Regions from separate parts of the Priestia sp. TRM10 genome, predicted to be linked through region 2. Evidence: riboswitches for the same ligand, from Rfam matches in the RefSeq annotation. Region 2 holds a riboswitch; the other holds the start of a gene.
The links. Region 2 has a riboswitch for cyclic di-AMP ahead of ACK3CR_RS01165 (potassium channel family protein). Riboswitches for the same ligand answer to the same signal wherever they lie in the genome.

Region 1: it holds a riboswitch for cyclic di-AMP, as region 2 does, so the genes downstream of both, ACK3CR_RS12515 (APC family permease) here and ACK3CR_RS01165 (potassium channel family protein) in region 2, are expected to answer to the same signal.

What each region holds. Positions count from the first base shown of each region.
Region 1 covers NZ_JBJZOT010000013.1:234,593-242,714, reverse strand. Annotated here, with positions in the region: gene ACK3CR_RS12540 (PepSY-associated TM helix domain-containing protein) at 1-179, opposite strand, end outside; gene ACK3CR_RS12535 (MFS transporter) at 377-1,564, opposite strand; gene ACK3CR_RS12530 (GGDEF domain-containing protein) at 1,819-2,379, opposite strand; gene ACK3CR_RS12525 (histidine kinase N-terminal 7TM domain-containing protein) at 2,428-3,393, opposite strand; gene ACK3CR_RS12520 (YdhK family protein) at 3,482-4,039, opposite strand; cyclic di-AMP (ydaO/yuaA leader) riboswitch at 4,294-4,436, shown strand; gene ACK3CR_RS12515 (APC family permease) at 4,554-6,383, shown strand; gene ACK3CR_RS12510 (hypothetical protein) at 6,703-7,164, shown strand; gene ACK3CR_RS12505 (hypothetical protein) at 7,179-7,727, opposite strand; gene ACK3CR_RS12500 (exonuclease domain-containing protein) at 7,823-8,122, opposite strand, start outside.
Region 2 covers NZ_JBJZOT010000002.1:223,892-232,013, forward strand. Annotated here, with positions in the region: gene ACK3CR_RS01155 (YhgE/Pip domain-containing protein) at 1-19, shown strand, start outside; gene ACK3CR_RS01160 (FAD-dependent monooxygenase) at 257-1,774, shown strand; cyclic di-AMP (ydaO/yuaA leader) riboswitch at 2,081-2,233, shown strand; gene ACK3CR_RS01165 (potassium channel family protein) at 2,365-3,021, shown strand; gene ACK3CR_RS01170 (TrkH family potassium uptake protein) at 3,176-4,531, shown strand; gene ACK3CR_RS01175 (YnfA family protein) at 5,065-5,388, opposite strand; gene ACK3CR_RS01180 (D-2-hydroxyacid dehydrogenase) at 6,070-7,029, shown strand; gene ACK3CR_RS01185 (GntR family transcriptional regulator) at 7,830-8,122, shown strand, end outside.

The sequences.
Region 1 (8,122 bases), on a different contig from region 2:
TTCTCAATCTGAGGTTTGAATAAATAAATTCCTCCTGTTATTGCTAATATAAGCAGAAAAGGAGTAAAAATTAACCCCGCATAAAAGTGCCATCTCCAAATTGTCTTATAAAAGGAGGAAGATGAAGTTTTTGCTGTGGGACGTTCATCCCGGTTTGAAGTTTTATCATCTGATGTCATTTTGTGTTCACCTTCTTAATTTTAAAATAGATGTTATTGTATAAAAGAACTAAATTTTTCGAACAATGTTTCCTTATTAAGATTAGGTGACAGCTAACTATTAAACAAGAGGGGGAATGAAGAAAGATGTGAAAAAACATTGAACAAAAAAGCCAGGGTATTTTGGCCTATAAAAAAACAGCTAAACCGTTAATGGTTTAGCTGTTTTGAGGAGCAAAAAGAGATTTGTCTTCAACTTTGTGGGTCACAAAGGTTAAAACCAAGCCAAATAAAATCATTCCTGAGGCAATTAACGTAATAAGGGTAAAACTCGCTCCAACATTTAAAAAGACTGTGCTTAGAGTTGCACCAATTGAATTAGCTAAATTAAAAATAGAAGCGGCAATCGTCCCTGAAAGTGATGGAGCTTCCTTTCCAGCTAAAATAATCTTAGCATTTAAAATTGGTGTTGTACCAAAGGTTCCAGCCCCAAATAAAAAGCACATGACAAAAGCTACAAATTTAAATGGAATAAGGAAAGTAAACAAAGCAAGAACGGCTGCTAATCCAATGAGAACCATCATTAGTCTTTCTGTTAAAAGATGCGGAGGGATTTTGCCAGATGCAAAAGTTCCAATAACAGCACCAACTCCAAAAACAAAAAGACCAATTGTAATATTCGTTACGTTAAAACCCGCAATTTGCGTAAGCATTGGTTCTGTAAATGTATAGGCTGTAAAAACACCTGAAAAACCGAAAACAATAATAGCAAGCACAAGTAATACATTTCGATTTTTAAATATTTTCAGCTCTGAACGCAAATTAGGAGCAACACCAACCTTTTGATTTGGAACAACAAGGATAAGACCAATAAGTGAAATAAAGCCTAATAATGCTACAAACCAAAACACATAGCGCCAGTCAAAAATCCCGCCAAGATAAGAACCAAATGGAACACCCAACATAATAGCAATTGTTAGGCCACCTTGTACAGCAGCAATTGCACGCGTTCCTTTCTCAGGTGTTGAAAGCGTAAATGCAATGCTCATACATAAACCAAAGAAAGGAGCATGCATTACAGCAGATAACAAACGAGATAAGACAAGCACCTGAAAGTTTGGTGCCGTAGCTGCGATAATATTACTTATAATAAACAAGCCCATTAAACCAAGAAGAAGAGGCTTTGATGGTAATCTGATTGTTGCAATTCGCAAGAGAGGACCGAATATTGCAACGCTTATTGCATAAACACTTAAAAGAAGTCCAGTTGTGGAAACATTCACATGTAAATCCTCAGCAAATTGAGTTAAAAGACCTGTTACAACATATTCAGTCATTCCAATAGCGAATGTTGAAATCATAAATACAGTTAAAATAATATTTCGAGAAGCAGAGAATCTGCTCATATTCTTCTCTCTCCTTTCATTCTATATTTTCATACAAATGACTAGGATATAGGATTTTTTCGTAAAAGTCTATAGAAATGCGGTCATTATAAAAAAATCTTTACAAACCTTCTCCACATTTTTACGTACCCTTATGAATTGTAGAAAAAACAGTTTATCGAGGAGAGGAAGAGGATTTCTAACTATACTACATAAAGAAGCTAGAAATTTAACGTCACATATACAATAAAAAAAGACGCTGTTTTTGCGCCTTTTTACGTTAATTTCTCATATAAACTAGAATGCATTACAAAATGATCACGATTTCTTCCATTTCTTTTTGCCTTAAACAAAGCCTCATCTGCTTCTCGAATTACATCTTTCAACGTTGAAGATGAGGAATGGTACGTGTCATCAAAGCAGGAAATGCCAAAGCTTGATGTAACATTGATTTTTGCTCCTTGGACAATAACAGTTTTTTGCTCTATTTTTTGACGAACTTGCTCTCCCCATTCATACGCTTCAACAAGGGAAACATCAGGAATATAAATAATAAATTCTTCCCCTCCATATCTTCCTATAAAACCCCTATTTATTAAAGTATCTTTTGCAATTTTAGAAATACTCGTTAATACCGCATCACCTGCTTCATGACCAAATGTGTCATTTACACTCTTAAAACGGTCCACATCAAACATAATAATACAGGCTTGTCCACCATGTTGCTGAAACTTTAGAAACTGTGCTTTTGCTTTCTGCATAAAAAACGTACGATTTAAAACTCCTGTTAATCCATCAATGCTTGCAAGATGTTGAAGTTTCTCTTGAAGAATCACTCGTTCTGTGATGTTACTGAACGTTACAATAAACCCAACTTGAAATCCTTACTGATTTTGAATAGGAGAAAATCGAACGTGAAAATATTCTTCTTTATTTTCTTGTATCACTTTATAGTCACAGTCTTTTCTTTCTTCCATAATGCAAAAAAGGTCCACGTTATCTCTCACAATTTGCAGGACACTCGTTCCAATAGAGCATTTGCTAAGAGCGGGTATAATAGACGTCATCTTTTGATTGTAATCGACAATATGAGTCTGTTGATTTAACACAATAACGCCTTCTTGCAAACTCTTAAAAACCCGATCTCTTGCAATGGGCGCAACATTAAACATTTGAAACATAAAAAGAGCTATACCGTGAAAAAGAAACGAAATACTCATTGAGATCGGTCCAAGGTCGATCCCATAGGAGCTAATTCCATTCAAGTAACCATAATTTGCTATCATGGGAACAAGCAATCCAAAAAACATAAGAAGAAGCTGTATTTTGAAACGAAATTGTGCTTTTTTTATTTCTATCAGCAGCACAATTGCTCCTGTTACAATACACGCAAACATAAAAAATGAATGAAGATAAAAAAAGGGACCGTGTTCTAGGTTTGCAACTGGAAATGGTGCATCCGCTCTTAAAGAAACAGTCGTATAGTAAAGATGGTGGAGATCATTCGTGCTGTGCATAAAGATTGTCACAAGTGGAATAGCGAATAAAATATAACGAAGCCACACGCTAATCTTCTTGCCTATGTATTCAAAACACATGAGTAAAATAAAGGGAGGAATAAAAGGCAATGCTAAATATTCCATCCCTACCCAAAACTTTATTTGCACCAATGAAGTGCTTTTAAGTTCGAAAACGTAAGAAAAAGTGAAAAAGGTGGACAAAAGTGTCACAAGTGTATAGGAAGTAGCCCCAGGTGCATCTTTTATCTTAAAATAAGAATAACAACAAAGAAAAAAGCTTAATAAACCTGCATCTGCTACAACAGTAATATACACCCATAATTCTTCCACGACCCGTTTCCTCTCAATAGTTAAAAAGAACTATTTTTTTCATTATATAGCAAATCTCTACTTATTGACTAGTTTTTAATTTATTCTCTTATTTTATTTCTTCTAGCTCATCTTCTGTTACCCATTTGTGATTTTTCACTTCTTTTCCTGATGTTTTTGAGGTATAGCTTACCGTATAAACTGTCGTTTCCTTAGCGGACACAATCGTTGCCTCTGCTCCCTTCATCCCTTTCATATGGTTTGCTTCAAGCATAACTTTATCTCCTTTTTCCATCGTTTTGTTTCCTGTATTTTTTATCTCTTCTTGAATCACCCATTTATGATTTTTGACCGTCTTCCCTCCTGTTGTTGGCTTATATGAGACAACATAAGCTATTGTGTTATAGGCCCCTTCAATTGTTGCTTGTGCTCCTTTCATTCCTTCCATATGACCTGATGTAATAATAGCTTCACTTCCAACTTTAAAATGAGGATGTTTTTCTTTTTGTAAATCTTCAGGGACTTTCTCGGTTCCGCTGTGCTCTTCTTTATGCTGATGTTCATTCTGCATTGTTGTCTCTTCTGTAGCCTTTGAGTCACTTTTTTCACTGCATCCGCCAAGACTTATACTAGCTGCTAATCCTATCAAACCAAGCTTTTTATACATCGTTACCACTCCTCTCTTTATTCTCTTTCACAATATACCCCATATAGGTATAAAACAAGTTATAATATGCCCATCTTCTTTTAAAATCATGGGTTTGTTAAAAATTTTTAACTTATCATTTTAAAAAATAAGCGAAGACATTTAAAGAGGCGAATGACCTTTTTCTTTTGAAAAAAAGCTAAAAATCTTTCTCTTTACAAATTGAATTTTTAGCAGTATATTACCTATGAAAACATCATATTGAAATTCCATTTCACCTTATATCGCTTAATCTGTAAGGAGTGGGGGACCCAATTTTTGTGCTTTGTCACTAGGGGTGAATCCTTTTAAAAAGGTAGGGCTACTCTAAAGGCCCGAATCCGACAGCTAACCTCATCAGCGTTTATAGAGAAGGTTTGCTTTATGCTGCTTAATATGAGCGCTAAGGAAAACCTTAGGGCTCTTTTTTGTGCTCTTTTTTAAGCCTAGTAAACACTTCCTTCATGAAATGGCAAAATCTTAGGAGGAAAAAATGATGAACTATTCAGCTCTTAAAAAGTGGTTAATTGGAAAGCCTTTAAAATCAAACGAGCTTGGAGAACAAAAGTTAAGCAAACTAAAAGCGCTTGCTATTCTCTCGTCTGATGCGCTATCTTCTGTTGCATACGGCCCTGAACAGATTTTAATTGTTCTTGCAACAGTTGGGGTTGTCGCATACTGGTATTCTATTCCAATTGCTATTGGAGTCCTTATTTTACTAATGGCGCTTATTCTTTCTTACCGTCAAATTATTTATTCTTATCCCGAAGGTGGCGGAGCTTACGTTGTATCGAAAAAAAACTTAGGAGAAAATCCTGGACTTATTGCAGGTGGCTCACTTTTAGTTGATTATATTTTAACCGTTTCAGTAAGTATTGCAGCTGGAACAGACGCCCTTACATCGGCTTTTCCTGCCATTCACGATTATAAAGTAATTATCGCTTGTATACTCGTTATTGTTATTACTCTTTTAAATTTACGAGGTGTGACAGAATCGGCGTCTGTCCTTGCTTATCCTGTGTACCTCTTTGTAATTGCTCTTTTAATCTTAATTGCAGTTGGTCTTTGGAACGTTGCAACAGGGCAAACTCCCCCTGTTACACATACAGCAATGGGTACAGCTGTTCCTGGAATTAGCTTATTTCTTCTATTACGAGCTTTTTCATCAGGATGCTCAGCTCTTACAGGAGTTGAAGCTATCTCAAATGCGGTAACAAATTTTAAAAATCCTGCTGCTCAAAACGCAGTCAGAACGCTTAGCGCAATGGGAATCATTTTGGCAATCCTTTTTTCAGGAATTATTTTTTTAGGCTATTGGTACGGCATTTCTCCAAAAGGAAATGAAACAGTTGTCTCCCAAATTGCAGCTGAAGTTTTGGGAAGAAACGGATTATACTATTTCGTTCAAGGAACGACAGCCTTGATTCTAATTCTTGCAGCAAATACAGGATTTTCAGCCTTTCCTCTTCTAGCTGTTAATCTTGCAACAGACAAATATATTCCGCGAATGTTCACTATTCGTGGAGACCGATTAGGATATTCAAATGGAATTGTGACTCTTGGTGCTGCTTCTATTTTGCTTATTGTTATTTTCAATGGCCAAACGGAAAAACTTATTCCGCTCTATGCTGTTGGTGTATTTATCCCTTTTACACTTTCACAAACAGGGATGATTGCAAAGTGGCTGAAAGAAAAGCCTAAAGGATGGCAAGGAAAAATGATCATTAACCTAGTCGGCGCTCTTATTACATTTATTGTACTCATTATTTTCTTTACAACAAAGTTCACTCAAGTGTGGGCAGTACTCATTTTCTTACCAGTTATGGTTCTGGCTTTTCATCGTATTAAACGTCATTATGAAGCAGTTGGTGAGCAGCTTCGCATTTCAGATGACGATCAAACCACATTTGCTTTATCAGGAAATGTAGTGATCATTCCTGTCGCAGGAATGACAAAAGCTGTAGAACGTTCATTAAGTTATGCAAACCTTATCGGAGATACCATTATTGCTGTTCACGTTGCTTTTGATCGTGAAAGTGAAAAAGTACTTGAAGAAAAATGGAAAAGAGTACATCCAGACATTCGACTTGTTACGTTTTATTCTCAATATAGAAGCCTTGTCCGTCCGCTTCTGCGGTTCATCGACATTGTGCAAGAAAAATCAAAAGATAGCAATATGGCAGTAACAGTCCTCATTCCACAGTTTATTACAAGCAAAAGCTGGCACAATATGCTTCACAATCAGTCCAGTTTATTGTTGAAAGCACATTTGCTTTATCGAAAAAACGTTATTGTAACAACTCTTCCATTCAAGTTTAAGAAATAACTAAAAAAGGAAAGCGTATTTTTCATCATAAATACGCTTTCCTTTTTGCTTACTTCTGATATTATGACTTTACCCGCATAAATTTCCAGTAATTGAAAAAGATAAAAAGAAGCTTATTTTATAAAAGGAGGGTATTTATGAAGTTTCTCTACCCCGTTTTTATCCTTCTCTTTTCTTTACTAAATAGAAGAAATCTTTTTTCGTATGAAGTTACTATTTTTCCTTTTTTCCCGTTTAAGCAGGTTAATCCCGATAATCTCAGCTCCTATAAACCGCTCTCCTTTTCTAAACAAAACAGATTATCGGAAAGAGCTTGAAAATGGAGAGAATTTTTTGGAGTATTGCTTTCCCAGGGTTTGGTCAATTTTTAAACGGAAAATATATAAAAGGAATTACATTTATCATTTTAGAACTAGTAATTAATGTAAGAGCAAATTTTAATGAAGCAATTTACTATAGCTTTCTAGGAAAAATTGAGAAAGCTTCTGAAACAGCTGAGATAGGATGGCTCATGTTTTATCCTTGTATCTATTTTTTTGCAATGTGGGATGCCTTTAAAGATGACGGTGGTGGGAAACATCCGTTAACGTTCCTTCCCTTTGCCTTCTGCGCTTACTCTGTAACAGTTGGACTTATGTATTATTCAAAAATTGAAATTGCTCATCATAATTTAGGACCTGTGTTTCTCCCTATGCTCTTTGTTATTCCAGGAATTTTAATAGGGCTGTTACTCAAAATACTGCTATCTTTTTTGCTAAATGTAAAAAAAGAGCAGAACTAATTCTGCTCTTTTTATTACATTTGATTTGGTCTGCTAGTTCCCGTTTCAACAGGTTTAAGCTCTGGAGAAGCTTGTTTTTCTGGAGGGTTGTCCACATTTCCGCTCATTGTTTTGTTCTCGGACGCTTGAGGATATGCTTCAGCAGCTTGTGAACCTGCTTTTGCTACTTTTGAACCTACCTCTTTAATATCTTCTTTAGAATCTTTGACTGTTGAAACTGCATCTGAAGAAATGTCTTTCACTTCTTCTACTTTGCTAAATACGTCTTCATTAAATTTAGCATACAAATCTTGTGCATCACTAATAGCATCTTTTAGAGTCGTTGAAGCCGTCTTAAAACGGTCAATCATTTGATTTTTTGTTTCTTGAGGATTTTCTTTTACATTCACTAACATTTCTTTTGAAGAAGCCGTCATTCCCGACGCTGCCTTTTTCACTTTGCTGCGTGTTGTGGAATCAAAAAGAGTAAGAGCTCCGCCAATAATTCCACCAATAATGATTCCTTTTAAAAGCTTACTATTTGCTTCTTGATCCGTATATTCTTTATACATTTGTTTGTTCATCCTTTTCTCCTCCTCTTTTTATCGCTTAACTTACTATACCTCTTCCCCCTTCTTACTAAGAGTAAACCAAAAAGCATTTCATTACGAAATGCTCTCTATTTAGCTGCAATACGCTCGTATACATCTCTTAGCGTTTCACACCCTGATTTCTGAACTTTTTTAACATATGTGCACCACAGCTTTGCTGTAAGCTTTGCGTCTCCAAGTGCATGATGGCGATTCTCTACAACGATGTTATTATCAAGGCACCATTCTTCAAGCGGCTTATTATCATCTTTTTCATCAGCAATTCGATATAAAAAAGAAGTATCAATAATTCGGTGTTTTAAAGGTGCGCGAAATAGCTTCCAGCTTGCATGCTGTAAAAAATTCTTTTCATGATTTGCGTGATGAGC
Region 2 (8,122 bases):
AAGGGCTACTAAAGGATAAAGGGAAGGAGAAAAAGCTATTTTACCAAGTATCGAAGTAAGAATCTTGTAATACAAAAAGGAAATAGGGATGGTCGTTCGTAATATTTATAGAAAGATTCATGTATGTGATGGGTTGTTTGTCATCTATCCCTATTCTTCTTATAGATGAAGTTCCAATAATACTTAAGCAGGACCTATAAACTTCTTATATCCTAGGCGGGACTTGTTATTTAAATATTTTAAGGAGGAGAAAGTGATGCAACCTCAAGTGTTAATTGTTGGAGCTGGTCCAACAGGATTAGCGTTAGCCCTTGGGCTTGAGAAGCAAGGAATTCCCTTTAGAATTATTGATAAAAATAAAGGACCTGGAGAAGCATCTAGAGCGATGACCGTTCATGCTAGAATATTAGAATTTTATCATCAATTTGGTTTTGTAGATGAAATAGTTCACTCAGGAATCCCTGTCCAACAAGTAGAAATTTATAAAGATAACAAACAAAGAGCGAAGATGAACTTGGGTTGCATTGGAAAAGGACTGAGTCCTTTTCCATACGTATTGAGCCTGCCACAAGATGAACATGAACGGATTCTAATAAATCAATTGAAAGCAAAAGGGATTTGTATAGAGTGGGATACAAAGCTAATCTCATTTCATCAGGAGGAAGACCGAGTTCATGTCATCACGACCAAGCAAGGGATCGAGAAAAAGCATCATTATGCTTATTTATGCGGGTGTGATGGAGCTCACAGTTCAGTTCGAAAGGGACTTGGCTTCGATTTTGCAGGTGGAACATACGAGCAAGTTTTTTACGTGGCGGATGTTCTAAGCGAAACACATATTGAGGGTTTACAGATGAAACTCTTCAAAGATGGCTTTGGTCTAATTTTTCCTATTCGGACAACAAATTCTCTACGCTTGATTAGTCTTGTTCCTCAAGCATTATTAGATAAAAAGTCAGAGATTAAATTTACTGAAATCGTTCCTTATATAGAAGCAAACTTAGGAGTGCATACGAATAAGGTGAACTGGTTCTCCACCTATAAAGTCCACCATCGAGTAAGTGAACACTTTCGAAAAGGACGTGTGTTTATTGCAGGAGATGCTGGACACGTTCATAGCCCAGCAGGAGGACAGGGAATGAATACCGGGATTGGGGATGCTATAAACCTTTCATGGAAGCTGGCTGCCGTCCTTAAAGAGAAAGCAAAAGAAGAACTTCTAGATTCTTATGAAGAGGAGAGAATGGATTTTGCTAAGAATTTAGTTGCCACAACAGATAGAATGTTTTCCGGAATTGTTGGAAAGGGTTTTTCTACGAAAATGATTCGTGAAGTATTGATTCCTTATATAGTTCCAAAAATGACAGGTATCTCTTCTATTAGAAAAGCACTATTTAAAGCCGTATCGCAAATCCGTATTCATTATCGTAATAGTATGCTCAGTACAGGAATGGCTGGTGCTATTCATGGGGGAGATCGTTTACCATGGGTACACGGGCAAGGCGGAGACAATTTTAAACCACTGCAAACCTTTGATTGGCAGTTCCATGTGTATGGAGAGGTAAAGGTTGACCTTCGTGAACTTGCTAAAACTGCTACTATTCCCCTTCATGAATTTCCATGGACAGCATCCATGAGGGAAGCTGGAATGAGTCCAGGATCAATGTTCCTCATTAGACCTGATGGCTATGTAGCATTGGCTGATTCTGAACAGGATATTGAAAAGATTAAAGCTTACCTTAATAAAATCGAAGGTAGTTCCGGATTAATTTAATAGTCCCTATTCAAATAAGATTCTTTTCCTCGAACATTTTATTAATAATTCTAACATATGTTTCTTTTAAAGACTTTTCTAAATTATGCTGCTTTAATTCTATTACTTTATTAGAGGGCTTTGCTCGCTGTCTTCATTTGTACGTTTTCTACCATTGAGAGAGACGATTACCAAAAGAAAGCAGGGATTATCTGCCCTTCCACTAAAAAAGGTTCTGATGTAAGGATAAAATAGTAGAAATAGACGATAATTTAGTCTTTACAACATAAAAAAACAGGAGTAATATATCTTTCATAAATTCATAAATCATCTTGATCGCTGAATCCGTATGGAACGGGGGAACCAAGTTTGTAACAGTCTTTTCTGTTACTTGGGGTGAATCCTTTATGTAAGTAAAGGTAGGGTTACTTCTTGACCCGAATCCGACAGCTAACTTCGTAAGCGTTAGGGAGAGGGTGTGAAACTTGTGATCAAAGAATAATACGACCACGGGGAAATCCTCTGTGGTCTTTTTGTCGTTAAATATATATTTCGGTGTTTTTTATACTAAACAACAAACACTAATGAAAACGGGGTAAGGAAGGATTATAATGAAGAAATTATTTGCTGTATTTGGTTTAGGGCGTTTTGGTTCAACTCTTGTTAAAGAGTTCTATGATCTGGGTATTGAAGTATTAGCTGTAGATACAGACGAGGCAAGAGTGAGTGAACATGTGAATTATGCCACACACGCCGTGTGTGTAAACTCAATTGATGAAACGGTTTTACGTAACCTGGGCGTTGGCAATGTCGATCATGCTTTCGTTTCTTTCGGGAATGATATGCAAACCAGTATATTAACTTCATTACTCTTAAAAGAAATAGGAGTACGTAAAGTGTGGGCAAAAGCGCAAAATGAATATCACTCAAAAGTACTTGAAAAAATTGGGGTAGATCGAGTAATCCATCCCGAACGAGATGTAGCCAAAAGAATTGCTCATCATATTACTTCCGATAAAATGATTGATTTTATTGAGTTATCCAAAGAATACAGCATTGCAGAGATTGTGGCAACAAACAAGCTGGATCACCATAGTTTGGAAGAACTTAACGTGCGAGCAGAATACGGATGTAACATCGTGGGAATTCAACGTCATGGAAGATTTGTGGTTGCTCCTGCTGCAGGGGAAATCATTTATAAAAATGATGTTTTAATTGTGATGGGACATAATCAAGACATCACACGCTTTGAAAAAGAAGGTGTGTAAGAGGAATGTAACATCCATTGAAATTCTTCCTAGTTCCTTGTATGGATGCTTGTGCTTTCCATTAGGGTAGGAGCAATATTGTTAAAGTTCTCCTTTGCCATGATGTAATCTTTCAGTTAAACCTTTACTCAAAACACGTTGAAAGGAATTTAATATGTTACTTTATAAGTCACGTAAAAGACATAAAATAAAGAAATTGGAACCTGCATCTATTTTATTTTCGGGATTTTTAGGCTTGATATTGCTAGGAACAGGATTATTAATGATACCTGCTGCTACAAGTGATCGACATCACTTGAGCTTTATCGATGCTCTTTTTGAAGCCACTTCTGCCGTATGTGTAACAGGATTAGCTGTTGTTGATACAGGAACTACCTTTACTCTATTCGGACAAATCATTCTACTTGTACTCATTCAAGTAGGTGGTTGGGGCTTCATGACCATTGGTATCCTTATGTTTATCATATTAGGTAAGAAAATCGGATTACAACAAAGGTTAATCCTTAAAGAATCTTTAAATGCATTTTCTTTGCAAGGCATTATTGCATTAGTTCGGCGTGTTGTGTTCATTACCTTAGCTGTAGAAGCTATTGGAGCCCTTATTCTAGCTATTCGTTGGGCACAAGAGATGAGTTGGGGAAAGGCTATTTATTATGGAATATTCCATTCTATATCTGCATTTAACAACGCAGGATTTGGCTTAGAACCTGATAATCTCAGTAAATGGGTGGGAGATCCAACCGTCAATATCGTTATTACGTCACTTTTCATAATAGGTGGAACAGGTTTTTTTGTCATCGCAGATATTTTAGAGAAACGAAATATAAGGAAATTTTCTCTTCATACTAAAATTGTATTAGCTTCGACCATTATCCTAAATATTGTGAGTACACTTGTTATTTTTGCTTTGGAATATCATAACGCTGACACGTTAGGTAAATTAAGCATGGGAGATAAATGGTGGGCAGCTTATTTTCAAGGAGTTGTTCCTCGTACAGCGGGTTTTAATACGTTAGATATAGGAGAGCTAACGTTAAGTTCAAAAGTCTATATGATGAGCCTTATGTTTGTGGGAGCAGCTCCTGGTTCAACAGGTGGTGGAATTAAGATTACGACCTTTGTCTTAATATTGTTGGCTTTGTGGTCAGTGTTAACAAACAAAGAGGATATTAACATTTTTCAACGCCGAATACCAAAATCCCTTATTTATAGAGCTTTTTCTATTGCTACTTCTGCAATGATTTTTGTCTTTGTCATTTTCTTTTTACTAACCATCACAGAAAAAGGAGTAGATATGTCCACACTCTTATTTGAAACCATTTCTGCTTCCGGAACGGTTGGACTAAGTGCTAATTTCACAGGCGACTTAAGCCCTGCAGGACGCATTCTTATTACGATTATGATGTTTATTGGGAGAGTAGGGCCTCTTACCATTGGTTTTGTGCTTGCTATTCGTTCGAATAGAGAGTCAAAAATTCGTTATGCAGAAGAAAAAATTCTTCTTGGCTAAAAAATAACTTTTATCTTTCGAACAAACTAAACAAGATGACATTAGAGAATCATCTTATACAGTCTAAAACAGGAAAAACCTTCTCATACAGTAGGATGGTTTTTTCTGTTTTTAGGATGTATATGTTATTCATTCCTAGTTTACGTAATGCATGTTCGAGGTAGTAAAAAGAGCGCAAAACCGTTCAATAACAATGAGTTTAGGCTTTATATATACTTTTACGGAATTGTTATATAACATCTACATAAACTAAAGGATAATAGTTAAATAATCAAATCAGTGTTTGATTATTAGGAGGTTCTTATGTTAAAAGATCGCTGTGATATTTATTGTTATAACAAAGAAAAAGTAAGTAGCATTAAACCGTCTCCAGCTGTATAAGATTAATAGTATGAATATTACTTGGCTTATATATAAAGTAATGATAATAAATAATTGAATGATAAAAAGTAATAAAGAAGTTTTGTTCTATTTTATAGGTCATATTTTCTTAGCTAATATAGCACAGATTTTCACTCTCTTCCTTTCATCACTTAGTTTCTTGGCCATAATATAATAAAAACACCAATTAAGCATACAAGCCCACCAATCCAATCATATGTATCTGGAATTTTCTTATCTACTAACCACCCCCAAAATAAACTCATAATAATAAAGACGCCTCCATAGGCTGCATAAACCCGACCAAAATCAGGGAAGGCTTGCCATGTAGCAATAATCCCATAGAGAACAAGAGCTATTCCACCGAATAACCCTAACCAACCAGATGCTCCTTCTCGTAACCATTTCCAAATAAGGTAGCCTCCACTGATCTCTGCTATTCCAGCTAATAAAAATATAAAGATTGCTTTAATCATCATAAATACTCCTTGCGTAAATTTTCTTCCTTTATATTGTATATCATATTGATTATTAGTTAATATAATAGTTTTTATGAGAAATGAAAAAAGCGTAAAACCATTAAAACTATAAAAGTGATTGCTGTGAAAGGTTAAATACTTATCTTATGAAGGGACTGGTTAGTTTTGAAAGACTTGACAGTCACTTCATGAAGTGTATTACCTCAAATTGAAAGTAGATATTCGTATTATTCACAAGGCACTTTGGGTATGAGTCGATATACGTAGTGAAAGGGCCTCACAAGGGCAAATAACTTTAATCTATTAGAAGTGTATGAAAGAAAAAGGCAGCATCCAATTAGATGCTGCCTTTTTCTTTAAGTAATTATAGGGATAATTATTATATATTTATTAAAATAATCTATTTTTTGATTTAAAATATTGTACTTTCATAACTCGAAATTACAACATATTCGAGAAAGTGAAAAAGCACAAACCTGTTGATTACCAACGAGTTTGTGCTTTTTCTTTTGCTTTTCCTATATTTATACTTTAGTCTAAATATTTTATGTGCCTACTTGTATATACCTATAAAAATTTTGTTATTTCTTTTTATTCAACTATAATGAAAGTCAGGTAGATGTTTTTAATATTTGCATTAAAACTGTCTTAAGAAGGATTCAAAAGAGGAGGAATCTAATGAATACAATTCAACCTAATATTCTTATATTTAGTCCTAATGAATCAGAGGTAAAAGCTTATACTGAATATATTTGTAATCAAGGGTTTACATCTGTCAAAGCAGCAACAAGTTTAGAACAAGCAGAAATATGTTTACCAGATACTGAAGTTATTTTAGGATGGAAATTTCCTACCCAATTATTGAATAAACAAATGGGCTCATCTGTCCGTTGGTTCCAATCAATGGGTGCTGGGATTAATGACCTTATTGCAGATAAATCAATACCTCAGAATATTAAAATAACTAGAATTGTCGACCAGTTTGGTACTTATATATCTGAATATGTATTTAAATTTCTCTTAGATATAGTTAAAAATGGTCCACGTATGAGAAAAGCACAACTAGAAAATCGATGGGATCCATTTATTTCTGATTCTCTAAAGGGGAAAACTATTGGAATAGCTGGGCTTGGATCAATTGGGACTGAAATTGTTCGTAAAGCCCGGGCATTTGATATGAATGTAAATGGATTAAGCTTTAGTGGCAAACAAGCTTCATTAGTAGACCTTCATTTTAATCCAAATCAATGGTACGATTTTGTAAAAGATCTCGATTATTTAGTGTTAACCCTTCCTTTAACAGACGACACGTATCATATTGTGAACTACGAACTTCTTCTAGCCTTGAAACCAAATTCTTGTGTTATTAACGTTGGACGTGGCTCCTTAATCGATGAAGATAGTTTAATATCTGTCTTACAATCCGGACATCTCCAGGCAGCTGTTTTGGATGTATTTGAGGTAGAACCGTTACCAAAAAATCATGAATTCTGGTCTATGCCTAATGTGTATATCACTTCACATTTATCGGGACCAAGTACTGTACAGGATGTAAGTAACTTTTTTTTGAAGAATATTAAACGGTATATAAATGGACAACCTTTGGACGGATTCGTTGATAGAAAGCGTGGTTACTAGAATAGGAAAAGACAAGGGTAATAATCAGTATAAACGTGATGTAACTGTATCGTACTATTGATTAAGAGGGGCATACGGGTAATTTTTATTTAAGTAAACATTGATTTAATCTTATATATTTTATCTAATCATTTACTTTCACCAATGTTCCTGCTTTTAGTACGCTTAAGAATTTTGAGAACTTATATTTTTAGTTAACATAACACAGATTATCTTTACAAACAAAAAAGATATCCCCATGATATTATCCCCTAGAGTTTAGGGGGATAATATCACTCATAAGAGGAGTCATCATATAGTTTGGTTCAATCATTTTCTCTGTCAATTCCTCGTCATTCCATAATAATTCATTGATGGGTACCCTAAAGAGATTACTTATTTGAATAATAATTTTGATACCAGGATAACTCTGTATATATTCCTATTTGGAAATAGATTGTCGACTTACAAAGAGTTTTTCGGCTAATTTTTCTTGAGACTACTCTTTATTTATTCTCTCTTTTTTGACCTCTGACCAAAATCATCTTAAATAATCACCTTTCCGTAAGATATAATCCATTATTGTTAATCCTCATGTTAAAAGTGAAGATAATGGTAGTTGACATCCCTTGCAATCCCTGATTGCCATCTGTAAATTTCAATTTTCTAACTATTGTATAAATGAAATTTGTTAGTCCTCTTAAATATCTATTTCCCTATACAATTTGGTTTCGTAACATCATTTCCTATAAATCTTAGTAGTGTGAATATGCTATAATCCAACATATAGAATTTAATAAAATATAGTAGGTGTGATATCGATGAATCATAATGAGTTTCAATCAGATTCCCTTCAGGCAACAGCATATGAATATTTATATAATAAAATTGTAAACGGTGTTATTCCTCCTGGAGAAAGGGTCGTGGAACAGAAAATTGTAGAAGAAACGGGGATAAGTAGAAGTCCAATTCGAGAAGCGATTCGGCAACTTGCTAGTGAGGGTTTATTAACAGTCCTTCCTCGTGGTGGGGTAAGGGTATATCGTGCAACTAGTGCAGATTTTAAATCCTTATTTGAATGTCGGTTGAGTTTAGAGCCAACAGCAGCTTATTA